One region of the Halalkalibacter kiskunsagensis genome, then DNA from elsewhere that is predicted to be linked to it. Evidence: riboswitches for the same ligand, from Rfam matches in the RefSeq annotation. Region 1 holds a riboswitch; each other region holds the start of a gene.
What was found. Region 1 has a riboswitch for S-adenosylmethionine ahead of mtnK (S-methyl-5-thioribose kinase). Riboswitches for the same ligand answer to the same signal wherever they lie in the genome.
Positions count from the first base shown of each region.

Region 2: linked by a shared signal. The riboswitch ahead of metK (methionine adenosyltransferase) and the one ahead of mtnK (S-methyl-5-thioribose kinase) in region 1 are both predicted to bind S-adenosylmethionine.
Region 3: linked by a shared signal. The riboswitch ahead of SLH51_RS12500 (transporter substrate-binding domain-containing protein) and the one ahead of mtnK (S-methyl-5-thioribose kinase) in region 1 are both predicted to bind S-adenosylmethionine.

Region 1 covers NZ_JAXBLX010000007.1:77,361-79,638, reverse strand. The annotation lists gene SLH51_RS05825 (2,3-diketo-5-methylthiopentyl-1-phosphate enolase) at 1-858, opposite strand, end outside; SAM riboswitch class I at 1,122-1,231, shown strand; gene mtnK (S-methyl-5-thioribose kinase) at 1,348-2,278, shown strand, end outside.
Region 2 covers NZ_JAXBLX010000008.1:109,945-112,222, reverse strand. The annotation lists gene pckA (phosphoenolpyruvate carboxykinase (ATP)) at 1-76, opposite strand, end outside; gene SLH51_RS06645 (hypothetical protein) at 379-753, shown strand; SAM riboswitch class I at 956-1,067, shown strand; gene metK (methionine adenosyltransferase) at 1,229-2,278, shown strand, end outside.
Region 3 covers NZ_JAXBLX010000019.1:18,946-21,223, reverse strand. The annotation lists gene SLH51_RS12505 (amino acid ABC transporter permease) at 1-502, opposite strand, end outside; gene SLH51_RS12500 (transporter substrate-binding domain-containing protein) at 524-1,339, opposite strand; SAM riboswitch class I at 1,706-1,809, opposite strand; gene rlmH (23S rRNA (pseudouridine(1915)-N(3))-methyltransferase RlmH) at 2,157-2,278, opposite strand, start outside.

The sequences.
Region 1 (2,278 bases):
CACAAGATCAGCTCCAGCCATACGAGCTAACTTCCCAAGTAGCAAGCCTGGTGAAACTCCGTAATCTGGTGAAGAAATCATCGTTCCTGAAAATGCCGGGTGAGCCATAATTGGCAATGGAATATTCGGATCTTCTGCAAGAGCTTGCATCACATCTAAACCATAAGCGAATGTATTAAAAAGCAATAGATCGGCGCCTAATTCCACAGCCTTATAGGCGTTATCTTTTAACTCCATTGTTTTTCCCGTTAAGTTGACTGCATGAAGCGTTCGTTTTCCAGTTTCTTCATAGCTCTCACGTAAAGCCTCTTGGCAAACTGGAATTCTTTTTTCAAGTGGAGTTTGATCATTCTCAAAAAGAATTTCATCATCTTTAACGATGTCAATTCCGCCAAGGGCCTGAGCTTTCATTTGCTCTTTAAGCGACGATAAATTTCGTCCGATGACACCTTTAAAAATACTCATTAATAACGGACGATTATATGCATTCGTTAATTCCCTAATACCTTCTATTCCAAACTTAGGACCGGGATACCCTTTTTTTACTTCATTAGAAAAAGCTAAGTCAATGAGCCTCACCTTGCCATCTAATGAAAATTTCCCAAATGTTGTCGTCAAAATCGCCGGTAAATCATTTGAAAAATTGAGATTTGGATATTCCACAGAAATACGAGCTTTATTATTTGTTTCCATTTTTGCTTCAACGACTCTTCCTTTATGTCGTTCGAGCTGAGCTTGTTCCACTGCAGGTAAATTAGTCCAAGAACCTACAGTTAACCCTACAGCAATTGCCTCTGCCTTTTTTTCTAAACTTTCTGGTTTTGCTTCAAGAAGGTACGTTGCTATTACTTCACTCACTATACTAAAACCTCCATTGTAACTACTTCTCCTATTACATTGCGAATAATTATTTAATTGGTATCTAATGATAGTTTTGAATTATGCCAGTATACTTTTATTTCGTCAATCCTAGCAGAATTTGACTATCTTAGTATTATCTTAATTTTATCACTTTATCAAGCTAAATGTTCTCGCAATTTTCAAAATCTGATTGACAGTTCCCTTTCACTCGGTGTAAGATGACACTCAAATACTAAAGATTTGTAAAAAATTCATATCAACTCTTATTACGAGAAGGCTGAGGGAATTGGACCGATGACGCCCGGCAACCGGCTTAACCAAGCAATGGTGCTACTTCCAACGGAATGATGAACATTCTGACAGATAAGAGGAACGAACACGATGTTTCAATCCTCTTGAATTATAATTCAAGAGGATTTTTTTATGATAAATACTAATTCCATTTTATTTGATTAAGAATCGCACGTTTTTTAGGAGGTTGCACATATGACAACAGTAGAACAAGAAATCTATGAGCCTTTAAACATTGAAACAGCAATAGAATTAAGTAAAAATTTGCAATTATTTGACCATGATGACCACCTCACCTCTGAAGAAATTGGTGACGGAAATTTAAATTTGGTTTTCCGGGTCAAGAATGAACACTCTGGTAAATCAGTCATCATTAAACAAGCACTTCCATACGCCAAAGTAGTCGGATCAAGTTGGCCACTGACTTTAGACCGCGCTCGTATTGAAAGTGAATCATTAAAACGAACATATCAGCTCGTTCCAAAGTTTACTCCAAAGGTATATTTTAGCAATACAAACCTTGCTGTTACAGTCATGGATGATTTATCTGATTTCACTATTTTACGTAAAGGGTTAATTGCCGGAAACATTTATCCTAATTTAGCAAAAGATATCGGACACTTTCTTGCACATACACTCTTTTTCAATTCAGATTTTGGACTTAATCAACAAGAAAAGAAGGTTCAGAGTAGTCGCTTTATAAACCCTGAACTGTGCAAAATTACAGAGGATCTTGTATTTACAGATCCTTTCTATGATCATGGCACAAACAATATAGATGAGGACCTTAAGCCATTTGTTTCGACCATGCTTTGGGAAGATCAGTCTCTAAAACTGGAAGTCGCTACATTAAAAAAAGCTTTTCTCACCAAAGGAGAAACACTCGTTCACGGTGATCTTCATACAGGAAGTATTTTTGTTCGTGAAGAAGATACGGTAGTAATTGACCCTGAATTTGCCTTTTATGGTCCAATGGGATTTGATATAGGTGCATTTATTGCTAACATTATTCTGAATTATTTGTCTCAACAAGTTCATTTAAGAAATCAGTTCCAAAGGCAAGAATACCAACAATACTTACTAAATATCATTGACGAGAGCTGGAATGCGTTTAGCGAAGAGTTCA
Region 2 (2,278 bases), on a different contig from region 1:
AGATTGATAGATTAAGATAAACATTTTCTTGCTTCATTAAATTGGCTAATTCTGATTGTAGGCTTATCGTTTTCATTGTCGCAAAATCCTTTCCTTATTAAATGAATTAATTACCACTTTTAATAAAACTTGTTTATTAGTATAACACATTAAGTTTAATAGTCTATACTATTAAAATTTTTTTTAAAATGTGATACTTTTTGATCCTTAATTAAGCTTCTTGAGAGAAACCAATAGGTGCCTATACTGTCATTGGTCCTTTATTTAAGTGGCTTTGTACGTTAAGTGGAAGAATGATGTGTGTATGTACAAATGACGTTCCTATTTCTCAAGTCTGTGCATACGATGTAGGTAAAGAAAGTAAAGGAGGCGTTTGTGTTGGACCAAGTATCGATGCTTGATCTAGCTACCGTTTCTGCAGTGGTTGCAGCTCTTGTAACTGTGATCGGAAATGCTTTTGGAGTTGAGAAGCGGTATCGAGCTCTTTTAGCGATAGGTATAGCCGGTATCCTTTGGTTTATCCCGAGAGAGTGGGGGGAACAAGTCTTAATGGCTTTGATAATCGGATTAACCGCTAGTGGTGTGTATAGTCAAGTTAAACCAAGAGACAATGAAAATGAACTGATGAGGATGCAAATAAAAGAAGACGTAAAACAGGAGCTAGAACGAGAGCAAGAGCGCATGCGTCGTGAGGAATTAAAACGTAAGCTTCAAGAAGATCCTAATCGAAGAAACGATGATACCCCCTATTAGATGCGAAAGGGGGACCATGAGCATACTTTCTAAAGCAATCGCACACACTAAAATGGTAAAGGAACAATGCTATTTGTCAGGGTGCTCAAAAGTATGTTACGTATATGGTGATCCTAAGAGAGTTCCTCTTTATTATGGAACAATTTAGAAGGAACAGTTGACAGTATACGACATGTGCGATATGATATGCGTCGAACGGATACTCTTATCCTGAGTAGGCGGAGGGACAGGCCCGAAGAAGCCCAGCAACCAACACTCGTAGCCATGAGTGAAAAGGTGCTAACCTGCAAGGCATTTGCCTTGAACGATAAGAGGCTAAAGGTAAACATTCAACCCTTTTCCTCTTTGGAAAAGGGTTTTTATCGTTTATACGTCTTTACAGGTAGGTATTTCCCATTCGGTGGGGCATGAGTGCCGTCTCAAAGAAAGACACATGCTAGTAAAGTAGCAGTGTTTAAAGGAGGAAATGATTAGTATGACAGAATTAAAAAGTAGACGTTTATTTACGTCAGAATCTGTAACGGAAGGGCATCCTGACAAAATTTGTGATCAAATTTCTGATGCGATTCTTGATGCGATTTTAGCAAATGATCCAAATGCGCGTGTTGCGTGCGAAACGTCAGTTACAACAGGACTTGTATTAGTAGCAGGAGAAATTACAACAAGTACGTATGTTGATATTCCAAAAATTGTTCGGGAAACAATCAAAGGAATTGGTTATACTCGTGCGAAATATGGTTTTGACTATGAAACGTGTGCTGTGCTCACTTCAATTGATGAACAGTCAGCAGATATTGCACAAGGGGTTGACAAAGCTCTTGAAGCACGTGAAGGCCAAATGACAGATGAAGAAATCGAAGCAATTGGTGCTGGTGACCAAGGTCTTATGTTTGGGTACGCTAACAATGAAACAAAAGAGCTTATGCCTCTACCTATTTCGTTAAGTCACAAAATTGCTCGTCGTTTAACAGAAGTACGAAAAGATGAAATTCTTCCTTACCTTCGCCCTGATGGAAAAACACAGGTTACGGTTGAGTATGATGAAGATGGCAAACCTGCACGTATTGATACAATTGTTATTTCTACTCAGCATCATCCAGAAGTATCGCTTGAGCAAATTCAACGTAACTTAAAAGAATATGTAATTAATCCAGTCGTTCCACAACAATTGATTGACGAGGATACGAAATATTTTATTAATCCAACTGGTCGTTTCGTAATTGGTGGACCTCAAGGGGATGCTGGTTTAACTGGACGTAAAATCATCGTGGATACATACGGTGGTTACGCACGTCACGGTGGCGGTGCGTTCTCTGGTAAGGATGCGACGAAAGTTGATCGCTCTGGTGCATACGCTGCACGATATGTTGCGAAAAACATTGTTGCTGCCGGTCTTGCTGATAAATGTGAAGTGCAGCTCGCTTATGCTATTGGCGTTGCTCGTCCGGTATCCATCTCAATTGATACGTTTGGAACAGGGAAAGTTTCAGAAGAGTCACTTGTTACGCTAGTTCGTGACAACTTT
Region 3 (2,278 bases), on a different contig from region 1:
TTCCAATGTTAGGTATTGCTACTGCCAAAGCCTGTGGGAAAATAATTTTAAGCATCATTTGTGTAGGGCTCATACCTATAGATTTAGCAGCTTCAAATTGCCCACGATCAACCGACTCAATAGCAGACCTAATTGTTTCAGACAAATAAGCACCCAAATTAATAGAAAATGCTAATAATGCATATACTTCAGGGGCTATTATATTAACATCTACGTATTGAAGCCACCCATATTCAGTCTGTAAATAGTAAATAATCTTAGGTATTCCGTAAAATACAAGATAAATTTGAACTAATAGAGGAGTTCCTCTGATAAAAGATATATATAAAGAAGAAATTACCCTTAATACTGGAACTCTATATATTTTTATAAGGGCTGTACCAATCCCAATAAATAAACCCAAAATTAATGAACCTACAGCTATCCCTACTGTAATAGGTAGCCGTGAGATAATAGCAGGAAAGCTTTCTATTAAATAATTAATATCTAGTAAATTCTCCATTTTATCTTTCCTTCTCCAAACTTATTCAGGGATATATTCTCCACCAGTCCATTTTTTTGACAGTTCAACTAACGTACCATCTTCCTTAAGTTGTTTCAGAATAGGATCAATTAGTGCCTTTAACTTCACGCCCTGCTCCTCATTCTTGAATACGATTCCCATGTTATCATTAACTAGAGACTGTCCCACAATTTCTACATCTAAATCATACTTTTCCAAAACTGTATTGATCATAATAGGATCATTTACATAGGCATCTATACGACCGTTTTGTACATCTTGCAAAATTTCCGAAGGGTTTCCACTTTCGCTATACTTTAAAACAATATTATTATCTACTTTTTTGTTATGTTCTTCTAGCAATAATGTATAAGAATCTCCTGCTAAAGCTCCAACATTCTTGCCTTCTAAATCCTCTAATGTTTGAATATCTTCTCTGCCTGCTTTCACAACAATAACCGTTTCTGCTGCAAAATAAGATTCATCAGTAAATAAGTACTTTTCCTCACGTTCCTGTGTTTTCGCTACTTGATCTGCTATTGCCTGAATTTTATTTGACTCTAGTGCAAGAAACATACTATCCCAAGGGGTGGCAACGAACTCGAATGTATAACCATCCAATCTTTTATCAATTTCTTTGACAACTTCTACATCATATCCTGTAAGTTCGTTGTTCTCATCTGCAAATGCAAAAGGAGGATAATCATTTTGTGTTCCTACTAGAATTACTTGATTGTCAGTTACACTAGTTGCTTCGTTTGACGAACAACCATTTAATATTCCAATTACACCTAATAGTAAAAACATGGATACAAGTAAGTAATATTTTCTTTTCATTTTTTAAAGCTCCTTTTTTTATATAAAGTAATAAATCAATTTAATGTTGAAAAAGCAATACTATATTTATATTTTTCCTAAATATATAGAAGCGAAGTCCCATGTTTTTTGAATAAAATATTATTTCAGGGATTACTAGATATTAAACCGCTTCTATTATCATTCTGGTTCTTAAATACCAATCCTCTCTTTTTTAACGCTGATTACAGTAATCTATCTATATAGATTCTAGTTTATTTAGATCAAAGTAAATTTCCCACCCCTACCAATCTGTGAAGATAGTTATCCTATACTTTACCTCTTCTCTCTTAATCCCCCTTTATATACAAAAAAGCCTCCTTCAATCGGAAAGAGGCTTTAATCTAACCCTTATCTCTCAGAATGAAACACTCTGCAGGAATTAGCACCTTTCATAAAATGATGGTTGCTGGACGTCATCGGGCCTGTCCCTTAGTCTCTCATGATAAGCTATTTAATTTTTGACATATAAAGATATTATTTTACATTAAGTCTAATGTCAAATACATTTTTCTACTATTCTAAATTTATACAAAATGTTTTATATACAAGTGGAACTTATATACAACATACAGCGTTTAAATTCACTTTCATAGGCTTTTTTAAAATAAGACAACATTTTGCAATGACTACTTCCTATCCCCCTTTTGCCAAAGTATTTACTATTAAATTTATATCATTAAATGAGACCTGTTTATTTTTTATCAAGTCTCATTTACCTCTTGTTAATAAAAGTCTCTTTACCTATTACTTTTTTAATATGAGTTCATATATCTCATCAAAGCAAAAAAAACCTCATTTACTTATGGTACGGTTCTCCCCGATTAATCCGAAATGCCCGATAAATCTGCTCCACTAACACGAGTTTCATTAACTGATGAGGAAACGTCATCTTCGAAAAAGAAAGACTCTCATTTGCAC